4 regions of the Polaromonas sp. P1_E11 genome follow, and region 3 is predicted to be linked to each of the others. Evidence: predicted binding sites of a transcription regulator. Region 3 holds the regulator's gene; each other region holds the start of a gene.
The links. Region 3 encodes sigma-54, which starts transcription at its own class of promoters, with help from an activator protein. Its sites were predicted from a motif close to TGGCANGNAANCTGCTTT; they were not measured.
Positions count from the first base shown of each region.

Region 1: the regulator sigma-54 is predicted to act here: its motif matches at 2,287-2,304, upstream of AC1D11_RS19905 (ammonium transporter).
Region 2: the regulator sigma-54 is predicted to act here: its motif matches at 1,897-1,914, upstream of AC1D11_RS03280 (CmpA/NrtA family ABC transporter substrate-binding protein).
Region 4: the regulator sigma-54 is predicted to act here: its motif matches at 2,229-2,246, upstream of AC1D11_RS02540 (transglutaminase family protein).

Region 1 covers NZ_JBFUBA010000007.1:36,093-40,278, reverse strand. The annotation lists gene mrdA (penicillin-binding protein 2) at 1-931, shown strand, start outside; gene AC1D11_RS19910 (sulfite exporter TauE/SafE family protein) at 1,100-1,858, opposite strand; gene AC1D11_RS19905 (ammonium transporter) at 2,375-3,865, shown strand; gene AC1D11_RS19900 (hypothetical protein) at 3,906-4,186, shown strand, end outside.
Region 2 covers NZ_JBFUBA010000001.1:654,159-658,344, forward strand. The annotation lists gene tsaD (tRNA (adenosine(37)-N6)-threonylcarbamoyltransferase complex transferase subunit TsaD) at 1-776, opposite strand, end outside; gene AC1D11_RS03275 (ANTAR domain-containing response regulator) at 1,096-1,728, shown strand; gene AC1D11_RS03280 (CmpA/NrtA family ABC transporter substrate-binding protein) at 2,085-3,329, shown strand; gene ntrB (nitrate ABC transporter permease) at 3,378-4,186, shown strand, end outside.
Region 3 covers NZ_JBFUBA010000005.1:99,001-103,186, reverse strand. The annotation lists gene AC1D11_RS17700 (THUMP domain-containing class I SAM-dependent RNA methyltransferase) at 1-594, opposite strand, end outside; gene AC1D11_RS17695 (RNA polymerase factor sigma-54) at 637-2,172, opposite strand; gene lptB (LPS export ABC transporter ATP-binding protein) at 2,321-3,112, opposite strand; gene lptA (lipopolysaccharide transport periplasmic protein LptA) at 3,127-3,753, opposite strand; gene AC1D11_RS17680 (thiol:disulfide interchange protein DsbA/DsbL) at 3,912-4,186, opposite strand, start outside.
Region 4 covers NZ_JBFUBA010000001.1:513,998-518,183, reverse strand. The annotation lists gene AC1D11_RS02540 (transglutaminase family protein) at 1-2,100, opposite strand, end outside; gene AC1D11_RS02535 (DNA internalization-related competence protein ComEC/Rec2) at 2,362-4,186, shown strand, end outside.

The sequences.
Region 1 (4,186 bases), on a different contig from region 3:
CAACGTGTACTTTTATTCGCTGGCCAATGAACTCGGCGTGGACGCCATGCACGACTTCATGCAGCCGCTGGGTTTTGGGCAGATCACCGGCATCGATATCAGCGGTGAAGTCACGGGCGTGCTGCCCAGCCAGGACTGGAAGCGCAAGGCCTACAAAAGGCCGGAGCACCAGAAGTGGTACCCCGGTGAAACCATCTCGCTGGGGATCGGGCAGGGCTACAACACCTTCACCATGCTGCAGCTGGCGCAGGCCACGGCCGTGCTGGCCAACAACGGCGTCAAGCACCGGCCGCGGCTGGTGATAGGCACGCAGGACCCGGTGACGCGCGTGATGCACCCGCTGCCCGCCGATGCGCCGGAAAACCTGGGCTACAAGGCTGAAAACATCGCGATCGTGCGCAAGGCTTTGGTCGGCGTCACCCAGGAAGGCACCTCGGCCCGGGTGTTTGCCGGGGCGGGGTACCTGAGCGGCGGTAAAACCGGCACAGCCCAGGCGGTCACCATCGGCCAGAAAGACAAGTACAACAGCAGCAAGATGGAAGAGTACCAGCGCGACCACGCTGTTTACATGGCGTTTGCGCCGGCCGAAGACCCCAAGATCGCGCTGGCGGTGATCGTGGAAAACGCCGGCTGGGGTGCCGGGGTGGCGGCGCCGATTGCACGGCGTGTTTTTGACTATGTGCTGCTGGGCCAGTACCCGAGCGAGGAAGACATGGTGGCGGTGCAGAAGGGGCTGGCGGCAGCGCCCATCGGCAAGCCGCGCCAGGCCGCCGACGTCGCCGGCCTGCTGTCGGCCGGCGCAGCAGGCGCTTCCCCCGGTCCCACGAACGCCGCGGCTGCCGCTGCCGCCAAGGCCAGGACGGCGGCGATTGCGGAGGCGCTGAGCAAGCTGCCGCCACCCATGGCGGCGGCGGGCATCAACCCCGATTGAGCTGACTGTTGCTATCTATTTGATAGCTGCTTGCGCCCGTCATTATTGGGCTGAACGCCAATCCGGTCATCAAACGCTGCTGCCCGGACTTCAAGCAAAATCCGCCTTAAACCCAATAGAGACGGGCGCAAGCAGCTATTAAATCAATAGCAAACTGGCGACATGCCGTCAGCGCACAAATGCGTCAAAAGCGGTTTTCAGTATCAGCGCGCTGACCACGGCGATAAACACCCCGCGCACAAAACCAGCCCCATGTTTGAGGGCCAGCCGGGTGCCCAGCAAGCTGCCCGCCACGTTGGCCACCGCCATCGTGAGGGCGAAATGCCACCAGACATGGCCTTTGTAGGCAAAGAGCGCCAGCGCCGCCAGGTTGGTGGCGGTGTTGAGCAGCTTGGCCGAAGCTGATGCGTTCAAAAAGTCATAACCCAGCCAGCGCACAAATAAAAACACAAAAAAGCTGCCGGTACCCGGGCCGAAAAAACCGTCGTAAAACCCCAGCACCAGCCCGATGCAGCAGGCCGCCGCGGTTTCGGCGCGCCCGGTGAAGCGGGGCGTGTGGTGGCGGCCCAGCTCTTTCCTGGCCAGCGTGTAGAGCAGTACTGCCAGCAGCACAAAGGGCAGGGCCTTGCGCAAAAAGCCCGGGGAGATGACCGTAACCAGCCAGGCGCCTGCCAGCGAGCCGGTAAACCCGGCGGCCGCCGCCGGCAGCAGTGCCGCCCAGCGAAGCTCCACCCGGCGGGCATATTGGGCCGTGGCAACCGCGGTGCCCCATACAGAAGCTCCCTTTGTGACCCCAAACAGGGTCGCTGGATGCGTGGTGGGGAAAACCGCAAACAGGGCCGGCACCAGGATCAGCCCGCCGCCCCCGACGATAGAGTCCACAAAACCGGCGAGCAGGGAGGCCAACGAGACGATGAGTAATTCCATGGCCCGGATTGTCCCATCGCATAGAACAGACTCATTGCTATCAAATAGATAGCTGCTTGCGCTCGTCAATCAAGGGTTTTGAGGGTTTTTGAGGAATGACTTCATCAGGGTGGAGGCATAAAAAAAGCGCTGGGGTTGCCAGCGCTTTTTGCAAATCTGCATCTCTTGTGGAATGCCGCTTTGCTTGTGTACTTCTTAATGACTGTCTCGTGTCTCCTCGGCTCCTCGCGTTGCGAGCAGCTAGGCTCGTCAGCAAGTCATCCAATATAGCTGGCGCACTGTCCTAGTGCATTGGGAGTTTCCCGCCCCTGGGCTTTGGGCTGCCGTCGTGCCTGCGGCGGATTTTGGGGCGCCACACCGGCCTTGCATGCGCACTTTTGCAGTACATATTTTCCGCTGCAGTCCCATCACACAAGCTACTGCAGTATTGGCACGACTTATGCCTGTTGTTACCAATTGTTGGTTGAATGAACAGGCGGGCACCGTATGCATATGAACAGATTTCTGGCGTTGGGTATGTCTTTATGTTTGGGCCTGGCGTGTCAGCAAGCCCTTGCACAGACTGCGGCACCCGCCGCCGCGTCCCTCGCCACATCTCCCGCCACTTCTCCTGCGGCAGCAGTGACGGCCAGTGCTCCGGAGGCCGCACCGCCCCCCGCCCCGGCCACTGTTCCTGCTGCGCCTCTTCCCGCCGCCGCGGCTGCCGCCTCTGCGCCCCTTTCTGTGCCGCCTGCGGCTGCCCCGGCGCCGCTGACGCAGCCGGGGCTGGTCGGCGTGGAGACCCTCAATGGTGCCGACACCGCCTGGATGATGACCTCCACCGCACTGGTATTGCTCATGACCCTGCCGGGCATCGCCCTTTTCTACGGCGGCATGGTGCGCAGGAAAAGCGTGCTCAACGTCATGGCCTGCGTCGTCGCCATCTGTGCCGTTGTCAGCCTGCTCTGGTTTGCGGTGGGCTACTCCATCGCCTTCACGCCCGGCAAGGGTGCGCTTGGGCACTATCTGGGTGGTCCCGAGCGGCTCTGGTTCACCGGTCTGGACTACGTGAAGGACGCGCAGAAGGTGGCCGTGAGCCATATCGCGCCCAACATTCCCGAGTCGGTCTACGCCATGTTCCAGCTGACCTTCGCCATCATCACCGCCGCGCTGGTGGTCGGCTCGTTTGTGGAGCGCATGCGGTTCTCCGCGATGCTGGTGTTCATGTCGCTGTGGACCGTCGTCGTCTACGCACCCATTGCCCACTGGGTCTGGGAGCCCAATGGATGGCTGGCACGCATGGGTGCGCTGGACTTTGCCGGCGGCTCGGTCGTGCACATCAACGCCGGCATCGCCGGGCTGGTGTGTGCCTACGCGCTAGGGCCGCGCCAGGGTTATGGCCGTGAACCGTTTACGCCTTTCAACCTGGGCCTGACCATGGCCGGTGCCGGCATGCTGTGGGTCGGCTGGTTTGGCTTTAACGCCGGCTCCGCCGTAGCCTCCGACGGCCGCGCCGGCCTCGCGATGGCCGTCACGCACATCGCGGCGGCCGCCGGCGCGCTCTCGTGGATGGCGGCCGAATGGATTGTTCGCGGGCGTCCCTCCCTGCTGGGACTGTGCTCGGGCCTGGTCGCCGGGCTGGTCGCCATCACGCCGGCGGCGGGTTTTGTCTCGCCGCGCGCTGCCCTGGTGTTTGGCCTGGTGGCGGGGCTCGCTTGTTACTGGGGCGCCACGGGCCTGAAGCGCCTGCTCAACGCCGACGATTCGCTGGACGTGTTCGGCGTGCACGGCGTGGGCGGCATTGTGGGTTCGCTGCTGACCGGCATTTTTGCCAGCAAGGCCATCTCCGGTGTCGAGGGCAGCCTGATGACCCAGGCCATCGGCGCCGGCGCAGTCATGTTCTACAGCCTGTTCATGACGGCGCTGGCCTTGTGGGTCACCTCGCTGCTCGTCAGCCTGCGCGTCAGTGAAGCCTCGGAAAGCGATGGCCTCGATATCACCCAGCACGCCGAGCGGCTGGGCACTTGACTGATTGACAACGGGATTCCAATTTCAAGGACAGCGCACCATGCCTTCCAGTGAAAAAATCGCCATTGCGGCCCACCTGCATGTGCTGTTGCGCCGCAAAACCGGCCGCGTGACCGACACCGAGTGGATGGCCGGCAACCAGGAATACGCCGCCGAAATAGCGCGGTTTGCGCGGGAAAAGGCCGCCGAAGACGGCCACGTGGACCTTGCGGTGTGGGCCGACCGGCTGGAAGAAATCATGGCCACGCCCGAGCCCAAGGCACGCGTGCCGCTGGTGCAGTTGGTGACCGAGGTGGTGAAGGACCGCAGCCAGCCGGTGCT
Region 2 (4,186 bases), on a different contig from region 3:
GCGGCCAGTGATTTTTTCACCAGTACCTCCACGATTGCCGCCTGCGTGGATGCCGCGAGGTCGGCCTTGCGACTGTCCAGCTCAGCACCCAGTTTTTTGGCCTGCGTCAGCACCGCGGTTTTCAGTCCGGCGAATGAAAAATCCAGGTCACCGCTGTGCAGCAAAGGCCGCGGCAACTTGAAAGCAGCGCCATCACCGCCTTCGGCCAGCTTCGACAGGTGCGGGCCGCCTGGATAAGGCAAGCCCATCAGCTTGGCCGACTTGTCAAAAGCCTCACCCGCCGCATCGTCAATTGTTTCACCGAGCAATTCGTAACTGCCGACCCGGTCCACGCGCATCAGCTGGGTATGGCCGCCAGACACCAGCAGCGCCACAAAAGGAAACTCGGGCGGGTCGGCGCTCAGAAAGGGCGACAGCAAATGCCCTTCCAGGTGATGCACACCCATCGCCGGCTTGCCCAGCGCCGCCGCCAGCGAGCAAGCAACACCCGCCCCCACCAGCAACGCACCCGCAAGCCCAGGGCCGCGCGTATACGCCACCACATCCACTTGCGCCAGGCTATTGCCCGCCTCGGCCATCACCTGATGCGTCAAAGGCAAGACACGCCGGATATGGTCCCGGCTCGCCAGCTCAGGCACCACACCACCATAAGCCTGGTGCATGTCGATCTGGCTGAACAAGGCGTGCGACAGCAGGTGCGGCACGCCACAGCCGCTGGCATCCACCAGCGCCACACCGGTTTCATCGCAACTCGATTCGATTCCTAGAACTAGCATCGTCCAAGTGTAGACCCCCCCGTCCAGGCTCACTGCGTATAGCCTGCTCCCCCCTCCAGGGGGCGGCGCCTGTGGTCTGGCGAAGCCAGTCCCGCGGCTGCGCGCTGGTACTCTTTAACCCAGCATGAGCCGTGGAACCGGCTTTGCCGGGCCACAGGCGGGCGGCCCCGGAGGGGCTGGAGCCCGCGGCTCCAAGCCTGCCTGCGCAGGCTTGGACGGGCGACAGAGGCGAAGCGTCCCGCGAGCCGCGGCCTGCAAGGCCTCAGGAGTTACACGCAGTGAACGACTGTGGGGGCACGGTTCTTGCACCGCTTGGCGCATGACACCGTCCCAATCCCTGCGCCTTGTCATCATCGCCCCGGACCTGCTGGAGTCCGTGTCCGATGACGCCCATGCACGGGAATTGGCCGAGCGCTCGCGCCAGCTGCGTATCGGCCTGCTGGAAAACGGTTACAACATCGTCGCGGTGCTCCCGGCCGATACCTTCCTGGACGAGCGCCTGGCGCAGCTGCAACCCGACATGATCATCGTGGACGCCGAAAGCGAGGCCCGCGATTCGCTGGAGCATGTGGTGATGGCGACGCGGGACGCCCGCCGGCCCATCGTGCTGTTCACCAACGACAACGACACCAGCCACGTCAAGGATGCCGTTGCCGCCGGCGTGTCGGCCTATGTGGTGGCCGGCCTTTCCCCGGATCGAATCCGCCCCATCCTGGATGTGGCCATGGCGCGCTTTGAACACGAGCAGGGCCTGCGCAAGGAACTGGCACACGCCAAAACAGAGCTTCATGACCGAAAAGTCATAGACCGGGCCAAGGGCATGCTGATGCAGCGCCAGGGCCTGACCGAACAGGCTGCCTTCGAAAAGCTGCGCAAGGCAGCGATGGACAAGGGCCTGCGGCTGGGCGAAGTCGCCCAGCGCATGCTCGACGCCCTGGATTTGCTGGGATGAATCCCGCGCCTGACATCAGGTAACCCTCAATTGGTGCACCGCACAAATACGGTGCAAGCATCAAACCACCGCCTCGCACCGCCTTTCCCCGCAGCCACTGGTGCAGGCAGTGCACCCGGGGCACTTTCCCTTCTTAAAGCGACTCTCTTTCACAGCACTCAGCATCGCTGGCACAGCTTTTGCAATGCCCTAGGCACTGGTCAAAGATGGCCAACCGGCACAGCACTTCAATGGCGAAGTGTGTGGTGCCCCCAAGGAACAAAGGCGTTCGCACCCTGCATCACGTTCAACGTGTTGCCCGGGTCGAGCGCCTTTTTTGTTTTTGTCTTTCGTTTTAACCATCAGGAGCCGCTGACATGACTGAACTGCTGAAATCTTCGCTGACACGCCGTACCGTGCTGCAGGCCGCGGCCGTAGGCGCCGTGGGCATCAACCCCGCCCTGCGCGCTGCCGTCTATGCCCAAGGCTCGGACGCACCAGAGAAGAAGGAAGTCAAGATCGGCTTCATTCCACTGACCGACTGTGCCTCCGTGGTCATGGCCTCGGTGCTGGGCATTGACCAGAAATACGGCGTCAAGATCATCCCGACCAAGGAAGCCAGTTGGGCCGGCGTGCGCGACAAGCTGGTCAACGGTGAGCTGGACTTCGCCCATGTGCTCTACGGCCTGGTCTACGGCGTCCACATGGGCACAGCCGGCCCCAAGAAAGACATGGCTGTGCTGATGACACTCAACAACAACGGCCAGGCTATTACGCTGTCCAAAAAACTGGCAGACAAGGGCGCCGTAGACGGCGCCGGCCTGGCCAAACTCATGGCCAGCGACAAGCGCGAATACACCTTCGCCCAGACCTTCCCCACCGGCACGCACGCCATGTGGCTGTACTACTGGCTGGCCGCCAACGGCATCAACCCGATGAAAGACGCCAAAGTCATCACCGTGCCGCCGCCGCAGATGGTGGCCAACATGCGCGTGGGCAACATGGACGGCTTCTGCGTGGGTGAGCCCTGGGGCCACCGCGCCATCATCGACGGCATCGGTGTGACCGCTGTGACCACCCAGGACGTCTGGAAAGACCACCCCGAGAAAGTGCTGGGCACCACCGCCGACTTCGTCAAGAAATATCCCAACACGGCGCGCGCCGTCACCGCCGCCATCATCGAGGCCGGCAAATGGATTGACGCCAGCCTCTCCAACAAGAACAAGATGGCCGAAACCGTGGCCGACAAGAGCTACGTCAACACCAGCGTGGACGCCATCAATCAGCGCATCCTGGGCCGCTACCAAAACGGCATGGGCAAGACCTGGGACGACCCCAATTACATGAAGTTCTACAACGACGGCGCGGTGAGCTTCCCTTACCTCTCCGACGGCATGTGGTTCCTCACACAGCACAAGCGCTGGGGCCTGATCAAGGATCACCCCGACTACCTGGGCATTGCCAAGCAGATCAACCACATCGACGTCTACAAGCAGGCAGCCACGGCGGCCAAGGCCAGCGTTCCGAAGGAGATCATGCGCAGCAGCAAGCTGATGGACGGCACCGTGTGGGACGGCAAGGATCCGAAGAAATACGCCGACAGCTTCAAGATTCACGCCTGAACAGCCACGCTCGAGTCATTCAACCTTCCCACGTAAAGAGGTGACGCCATGGTCAGTGCCGTATTTCACACCCCGCTGGAGGCGGCCGCCCCGGCAAGCCGCAGCAGCGAAAGGCCCAGAGATGCCTCCGCTATCAATTCGATAGCTGGTGGCGCTCATCCAACGGGCGCTACAGCCCAAAACAGCATGAACGCCCCAACAAAACCCACCCCAATCACCAAGCCATCCGGCGATGCCTCCTGGCTCTGGCTCAGCGTCCTGCCCCCCCTGCTGGGCCTGGGTTTGCTGGTGCTGATCTGGGAACTGGTTTTCATGGGCACGGCCGGCAGCATTCCCTCGCCCAAAGACACCTTTGTGCAGGCGGTGCAGATCTTCAGTGATCCGTTCTACAGCAAGGGGCCTAACGACCAGGGCGTGGGCTGGAACGTGCTGTCTTCGCTAAAGCGCGTGGCCATGGGCTTCGGCATGGCGGCTGTCGTCGGCATCCCGGTCGGCTTCATGATCGGGCGCTTCAACTTTCTGAGCCGCATGTTCAACCCGCTGATCAGCCTGCTGCGCCCGGTCTCGCCGCTGGCCTGGTTGCCGATTGGTCTGCTGGTCTTCAAGGGCGCCAACCCCGCAGCCATCTGGACCATCTTCATCTGCTCCATCTGGCCGATGATCATCAACACGGCAGTCGGCGTGCAGCGCGTGCCCCAGGACTACATGAACGTGGCGCGTGTGCTCAACCTCAGCGAGTGGAAGATCGTCACCAAGATCCTCTTTCCCGCCGTACTGCCTTACATGCTGACCGGCGTGCGCCTTGCCGTGGGCACCGCCTGGCTCGTCATCGTCGCGGCCGAGATGCTGACCGGCGG
Region 3 (4,186 bases):
CACGCCTTCTTTACAGAGCTGGTCCCAGCCGCTGGCGGCAATCATGGCCGCGGCCAGGGTTTCTTTCAGCGGCGCATCACCCTTGTCTTCACGCCAGCCGCGCTTGAAGAGCGGCTCGCCCGAGGTGTCGATATAAACCGTGACGGTGTCGGTCGTCAGGTGCACGTAGATGCGCACGTCGGGCCAGCGCGTGTCGACGCTGGGCCGCACGTCATCGAACTTGGCGCGAAAACGGTCGGCAATCGCGTCCTTGATCTTCAGCGCCGCGAAGTTCAGGCTTTGCAGCGGGCTGTGCTGGGCGGTGATCTCGACCTTGAAGGTCTGCTTGGGCGTGAACCAGATTTCCCAGGCCACGTTGGCAGCAGCGTTGTAGAGGTCTTGCTCACTGCGGTACTGGTTGTGCTGCAGCTCGATCAGCACGCGCTGCGCCAGCCGGCTGTGCAGGTTGAGCTGCAACGCGTCGCGCCAGGAAGCCTGAAGCTGCACGCCGGCACGCCAGGCTTTGCCGTCAATACCAGTGACACGCTTGACCTCGGTGGCCAGCAGGGTTTCGACGCCTGCGGCGCACGGTAAAAAGAGTTGGAGTTGATTCATGACTGACTTTGAAGGGCGGGGCTGCGCGGCCTGATCGGGCGGCTAGAGTGATTTGCGCAAATTGGCTGGGGCGATGCGCAAGGCTTCGCGGTATTTGGCCACGGTGCGGCGCGCGCATTCAATGCCCTGTTCCTTCAGCATCTCGGAAATCTGGTTGTCGCTGAGCGGCTTCTTGAGGCTTTCGGACGAGACGAATTGTTTGATGAGCGCGCGCACCGCCGTGCTGGAGGCATTGCCGCCGGTTTCGGTGCCGAGCGCGGAGCCAAAGAAATACTTGAGCTCGAAGGTGCCGAAGGGCGTACCCATGTACTTGGCCGTGGTCACGCGCGAGATGGTGGACTCATGCAGCCCCAGCTCGTCGGCGATTTCGCGCAGCACCAGCGGGCGCATGGCGAGCTCGCCGTGCGTGAAGAAGTTTTTCTGCCGCTCCACAATCGCGCTGCTCACGCGCAGGATGGTGTCAAAGCGCTGCTGGATGTTCTTGATGAACCAGCGGGCCTCTTGCAGGCGCTGCTGCAGCGCCTGGCCGCCCTGGCCCTTGTGCTGCTTGAGGGCATTGGCGTAAATGTCGTGCACGCGCAGGCGCGGCATCACGTCGCCATTGAGCGAAACCTTGAAGCCGCGGCCCGATTTGATGACGATGACGTCGGGCACGATCAGGTTGCGCTCCACGTTCACAAAGCGGCGCCCGGGCTTGGGGTCGAGCCGGCCAATCACCGTGATGGCGCCCTTGATGGCGGCTTCGGTGAACCCACACAGGTGCGACAGGCGCTTGACGTCGCGCTTGGCCAGCAGCTCCATCGGTTGCTTGCACATGGCAATGGCTGCGCGGGTTTCTTCGCAGTCCTTGCAGTCCAGCAGCTGCAGGCTCAGGCATTCCGCCAGGTTGCGCGCACCGACTCCGGCAGGCTCCATGTGGTGCAGCAGCTTGAGCGCCATCGCAAAACGCTGCTCCAGCTCTTCCGCCTGCGCCATGTCATCTTTTGCTAGACCGGCCGCGAGCGACGCCAGGCTGTCTTCAAGGTAGCCGTCGTCGTTGAGCGATTCAATGAGGAAGTGCAGCGCGGCACGGTCCTCCTCCGACAGGCGCAAGCTCAGCGATTGCCGGTGCAGGTGGTCCTGCAGCGACTCATGGCTGCCCGTGAGGTCGGAGGCCTCGGCTTCGCTCTCTTCATTGTTGTTCTTGCGCGGCGGTGCGTCGCTTCCCCACTCGCTGTCGTCAGGTGTGGTTTCTACCGAGCCATCGCCTTCCCAGCTTTCCTCGAGCTTGGGCTCCGCGCTGACTTCTGCGTCGTTGGGGGTTGCGGCGCTTGTCTCGTCTGCGCCGCCAGCTATCGAATCCGTAGCAGATTCAAACTCGCGGCTGTCCTGGCTGACCGGCGTGTTGATGTGCTCCAGTCCAAATTCTTCGCGCACCGCCGTCTCTTCCGACACTTCCAGAAACGGGTTTTCGTCGAGCATCTGCTCGACCTCCTGGCTCAGCTCGAGCGTCGACAGCTGCAACAGCCGGATCGACTGCTGCAGCTGGGGCGTCAGCGCAAGATGCTGCGAGACGCGGAGTGACAGACCTTGTTTCACTGGAGGTTTAACTTGGCTCGTTGATAAAAGAGCGGAAAGAATTTTTCAAGCCGGGGCCGCGGATCTGGCTTTGCCAGGCCGCAGGCGTCGCCCCCTCGAGGGGGGCGGGAGCTACACGAAGTGAGCGACAACAGGGGGGAACCATGTTCTACATCTTGAAGTGCTCGCCCAGGTAGACGCGGCGCACATCGGCGTTGTTCACGATCTCGGACGGTGTGCCTTGCGCCAGCACATGGCCGTCGCTGATGATGTAGGCGTGGTCGCAAATACCCAGTGTTTCACGCACGTTGTGGTCCGTGATCAGCACGCCGATGCCACGCGATTTGAGGAAGCCGATGATGCGCTGGATTTCGATCACGGCAATCGGGTCGATACCGGCAAAGGGCTCATCCAGCAGGATGAAGCGCGGCTGGGTTGCCAGCGCCCGCGCGATTTCGACCCGGCGGCGTTCACCGCCCGAGAGCGCCGGTGCCGGTGAGTTGCGCAAATGATCTACCCGCAAATCCTGCAGCAGGGCGTCGAGCCGCGACTCGATGTCTGCGCGCCCCAGCGGTTTTCCGGTTTTGCCGAGTTGCAACTCCAGTACGGCACGCACGTTTTCTTCCACCGTGAGCTTGCGGAAAATCGACGCTTCCTGCGGCAGGTAGCTCAGGCCCAGGCGGGCACGCAGGTGAATCGGCATGTGCTCGACCGATTCGCCGTCGATGGAAATTTCGCCTGCATCGGCGCGCACCAGGCCCACGATCATGTAGAACGAGGTCGTTTTGCCCGCGCCGTTGGGGCCCAGCAGGCCCACGACTTCGCCTTTTTGCACGGACAGCGAAACGTCCTGCACCACCTTGCGGCTGCCGTACGATTTTTGCAGACCTTGCGCAACAAGGCGGCTGGGGGTCAGGGCAGGAGCGGCGGGGGCCGCTGAAGTGTCAGTCACCACATCCATCTGTGCAGTTCTTTCTAGTTCTTTTCATTGCCCAGCGTCGTGCTGGGGCGCAGAACCGGGGCGGGGCCTGCGGGCGGCGCCGCGACGGGTGCCGAGGCTGTCGCGCGGGGTGACAGCATGGCGCGAACCCGCCCCGTGGGGTTGCTGGCCGTACGGTTTTGCGCGCCCCCATCCACGGTGAAGACATCGGTGTTGTTGTCGTAAACAATCAGGCTGCCAGTGGTTTCGTCCACCAGGGTGGCGCCGTTGTAGCGGCGCACCACCGCCCGCTTGATGAACTTCACCAGGTCGGCACGGCTGTCATATTCAATGCGTTCGCCTTCGCCTTCGATGTATTCGTCTACGCCGTCACGCTTTTTCCGGTAAAACGCCAGTTTGCCGGGCGCCGCGATGGACACCGCCTGCTGGTAGCCTTCGGGATCCTGCATGACGTCAACGCGCTCGCCGCGCACGATGGTCGTGCCCTTGGTGATCACCACATTGCCGGTAAAAACGCTGGTTTGCTTCAGGTCGTCATAACGCAGGGCATCTGCTTCCGCGTTCATGGGCTTGTCCCGATCAGCTTTTTCGGCAGCGGCCGGGAAAGCCGACCCCAGCGCCAGGATGACCGGCAGGATGAGGGAAAAAATGGGGTGTTTCATAAGGCACGAATCTTGCTGCTTGGTGTTGGGTCATTGTAGCCATGCCAGCTGCGGGAATGGCTTACTCCGAAAAAGTAGGGGCATAAAAGCCATAAAAAAACCCGCCGTGCAAAGGGCGGGTTTTCGAAAGGCAGGCGCCGGCCTGGCTTTGCCGGGCCTTACTTTTTGGCGTTACGGGTCTGTCCAACCAGGTAATCGGTGACCTGCAGCGCCCGTGCCATGGTCTGGGTCAGGGAGCCTGTGGTGTAGTAACGCCCTGCGATACCCAGTGCGGGAACGCCGTCAACCTTGTACAGGTCCTGAAGTTGCGTCGCTTTGCGTGCTTTGGTCGTCACCGAAAAGGAGTTGTACATCTCCGCAAACTTGGCCTTGTTGAGGCCCTGTTTTTCAGCCCAGGCAATCACCGCATCGGCGGTATTGAGCGGCTGTTTTT
Region 4 (4,186 bases), on a different contig from region 3:
CTTGCTGTCCGGGTCGGCCTTCGGTTTGTCTTTGGGGCCATTGGCGCGGGATGGGTCTCGTACTTCCACGCAGAGCGCAGTGCGCGTGAGCCAGGCGGCCGATTCAAAGGGCTTGGGCGCGCGATCGTCGGCAGGCGTTGTTGCCTCTGCGGCCGGTTTGCCATTCAACCCGTCCGTACCGTTCGTTCCGTTGTTTCCCAGCGGACGGAACTGCAGAATCCGACTGGCTTGCGACAGCGCTGTGTTGCTCGTCATGTAGCGCGCCATATATTGCGCCAGCGAATTGGCGCTGCCGCCTGCCGAAGGGGCTGCCGGTGTGGCGCCACTGGGCGCACTGAAGCTGCCGTTGTAGCGCGCCGCCAGTGCGGAAGCCGCCGGCAGGTCTTGTCGCGGCGCAAACGGGTCGGACTCGATCATGTAGGGGTAGTCGGTCTTGGACACCCAGGGCACCGAATCCAGCGGCAGGCGATAACCCATGGGCGAATCGCCCGGCATCAGGTACATGCGTTCTTCGCGGAAGAACCAGGGGCCGGTGGTCCATTTGGGCCCACTCAGCGCGGGCGAGGCACCGGCGTTTCTCTGCTTGAGCTGCTCTTTGGTCTGCAGCGGCAGCACATAGCCCACGACGGAATCCAGGCCCTGCATGAAGACGCGGCGCAGGCGTTCGCGCTCCATCGCGTCGTCCAGCTTCGAATCAAAGGGGTCGACGTTGACCGGCAGCCGGCGTTCGCGCCAGAGGTAGTACCAGGTATCTTCATAGCCCGGAGTGATGTAGGTGGTGGCCAGGCCCAGCTTGCCCGCCAGCGTCTGCACAAAGCGCTGCGCATCGGCGCTGGTGTAGTTGCAGGGCTGGCGTTCGTCGGCAAACAGGTTCGGGTTTTGCCAGATCGGCTGGCCGTCCTTGCGCCAGAAAATGCTGAGCGCCCAGCGCGGCAATTGCTCGCCGGGGTACCACTTGCCCTGGCCGAAATGCAGGAAGCCGCCTTCGCCATATTCGGCGCGCAGCTTTTGCACGAGTTCGGTCGCATAGCCGCGTTTGGTCGGGCCCAGTGCGTCGATGTTCCATTCGGCCGCGTCGCGGTCGGTGGTGGCCACAAAGGTAGGTTCGCCGCCCATGGTCAGGCGCACGTCGCCGGCCGCCAGGTCTTTATCGACCTTTTCGCCCAATGCCAGCACCGCTTGCCATTGCTCCTCGGTGTAGGGCTTGGTCACGCGCGGCGATTCGTAGATGCGCTGCACCGCCATGTGGTGTTCGAACTCGACTTCGGATTTGTCGACGCCGCCTTCGACCGGCGCTGCGCTCGACGGCTCGGGCGTGCACGCCAGCGGGATGTGGCCTTCGCCGGCCATCAGGCCGGAGGTCGGGTCCAGGCCGACCCAGCCGGCGCCGGGCAAAAACACCTCGCACCAGGCGTGCAGGTCGGTGAAATCGGCTTCCGCACCGCTGGGGCCGTCGATGGATTTGACGTCGGCTTTCAGCTGGATCAAATAGCCCGAGACAAAACGCGCGGCCAGCCCCATGTGCCGCAGCAGCTGCACCAGCAGCCAGCCGGTGTCACGGCAGGAGCCGCAGGCCAGGCGCAGCGTTTCTTCGGGCGTCTGCACGCCGGGCTCCATGCGAATGGAGTATTTGATGTCTGACTGCAGGCCCTGGTTCAGGCCCACCAGGAAGTCGATGGTGCGCTTGGGCGTGCGGTCGATTTTTTCGAGGTAGCGCTTGAGCAGCGGTGTGGCCGGCTGGGTGGCCAGGTAGGGCGCCAGTTCGCGGGCCTGCAATGCGTTGTAGGTAAACGGGAATTCCTCGGCGGCGGGCTCCAGGAAGAAGTCGAACGGGTTGAACACCGCCATTTCCACCACGAGGTCTACGGTGACCTTGAACTCGCGCGTCGGTTCGGGAAACACCAGCCGGGCCTGGTAGTTGGCAAACGGATCTTGCTGCCAGTTGATGAAATGCCCGGCGGGCTCAACCCTGAGGGAATACGACAGTACTTGTGTGCGGCTGTGCGGCGCAGGCCGCAGGCGCACGACCTGGGGGCCGAGTTTGACCAGGCGGTCGTATTTGTAATGCGTGATGTGGCTCAGGGCGACGTGGATGGACAAGGCAACCTCGCTTTTAAAGGAACGGGCGTGCAATCACGCCCTCAGGAAAATACGCTCGACAGACCGCCACATCTTGCGGTCTCAGGAACGCCGTGTAAACAGCTTACCCGGATTTGGTGGCATTTCTGAAAGCAAGAGCTGCGCCACGTGGTCTCTTGAGTGTGAACCGGCTGTTTGGCGCTGTTTGTTGTTTACCTGCCGCGCTTTCCCGTTAAGCTCAAAGCGGTCAGCGCATAAAAACAGTTCAAAGGGGAGGCGGGTTTGAATCGACCTGTATCGGCCGGGGCACGGCTGTATGCGGCAAGCCCGGGGCCGGTGTTTGCCGGTTTTATTGCGGGTGTTGCCTTGCAGTTGCAGCAGTCCGCCTTGTGGCCGCAACAGGCTTATGCCGGCATGGCACTGCTGGCCTGCGCTCTGGCTGGCCTGTACCTGCGCTTTGGCAGACTGGGCCTTCCTTCATGGGGCCGGGTGGTTTCGGCCTTTGCCCTTGCTGCCTTGCTTGGCGTGGGCTTCACGGGCTGGCGCGCTGGCGTCTTCCTGTCTGCGGCGCTCAATCCGGCGCTGGAGGGCCGCGATATCGAGGTCACAGGCCAGGTGCTGGCCATGCCGCAACCCGGAGAAGACGGCCTTCGCTTTCGCCTCGCCGTGGAATCCGCGCGTCTCAATGGCGGCCAAGTCACCTTGCCGCCGCACATCATGCTGGGCTGGTATTCGGGCTTTGCCGGGCGCGAGCCCGCCGTGCCGGCGCAGGACGCGGACCCGTTCGAGATAGCACTGGCGCTGCAGCGCCAGCCGCAAGCCCTGCGCGCCGGGGAGCGCTGGCAGATGACGGTGCGGCTCAAGGCGCCGCATGGCAACAGCAACCCCTATGGTTTTGACTACGAACTCTGGCTGTGGGAGCAGGGCATACAGGCTACCGGCTATGTGCGTGCCGGGCCGCGGGACACACCGCCGGCAAAACTCTCCAGCAGCTGGCAACACCCCATAGAGCAGGCCAGGCAAGCCGTGCGTGAAGCGATCTTTCAGCGCATCGAAAACCGGCAACTGGCCGGTGTCATTGCCGCGCTGGTGGTCGGCGACCAGGCCGCCATCGAACGCGCCGACTGGGATGTGTTTCGTGCCACGGGTGTTGCCCACCTCATGAGTATTTCAGGCCTCCACATCACCATGTTTGCCTGGGCGGCGTCGCTGCTAATCGGCGCGCTGTGGCGGCGATCAGCGCGTTTTACGCCGCGGCTGTGCCTGGCGTTGCCGGCGGCCGGCGCGGGGGCTTTGGGCGGCTTGCTGCTCGCCACCCTGTATGCGCTGTTTTCCGGCTGGGGCGTGCCCGCGCAGCGGACCATCTGGATGCTGGCCACCGTGATCCTGCTGCGGCAGGGGGGCAGGCAGTGGCCCTGGCTGCAGACCTGGTTGCTGGCCATGGCTGTGGTGGTGGCGCTGGACCCGTGGGCGCTGATGCAGGCCGGGTTCTGGTTGTCTTTCGTTGCGGTGGGCGTTTTGTTTGCTACAGATTCAGGAGCTGCTCGCGCTCATGGGGAAAGGGCTGTAGCCGAATTTCACTCAAAAAATCTGCCTGAAGGCAGGCGCGGGTGGCAGCGCCGGCCCAGGTGGCTGGACGGCATTGCCCGCGCCATGCGGGAGCAATGGGTCGTCACGCTGGCGCTCACGCCCCTGTCGCTGCTGCTGTTCAACCAGGTTTCGCTGGTCGGCCTGCTGGCCAATGCCGTGGCCATTCCGGTGGTGACGCTGCTCATCACGCCGCTGGCTTTGCTGGGCGTGGCGTGGGCGCCGGTGTGGTCGCTGGCGGCATGGTCGGTCGGCGGACTGGCGATATTTTTGCAATGGCTGGCAAGCTGGCCGCTGGCCTCCATCAGTGTCGCGGCGGCGCCGCTGTGGTGTGCGGTCGCCGGCGTGGCGGGCGGTGGCCTCTTGGCCACGCGTCTGCCGTTTCATTTTCGTGCGATGGGCCTTCCCCTGCTGCTGCCGGTGCTGTTGTGGCAACCGGCCCGCGTGGCGCAGGGGCAGTTCGAGCTGCTGGCGGCGGACATCGGGCAAGGCAATTCCGTGCTGGTGCGCACGGCAAGCC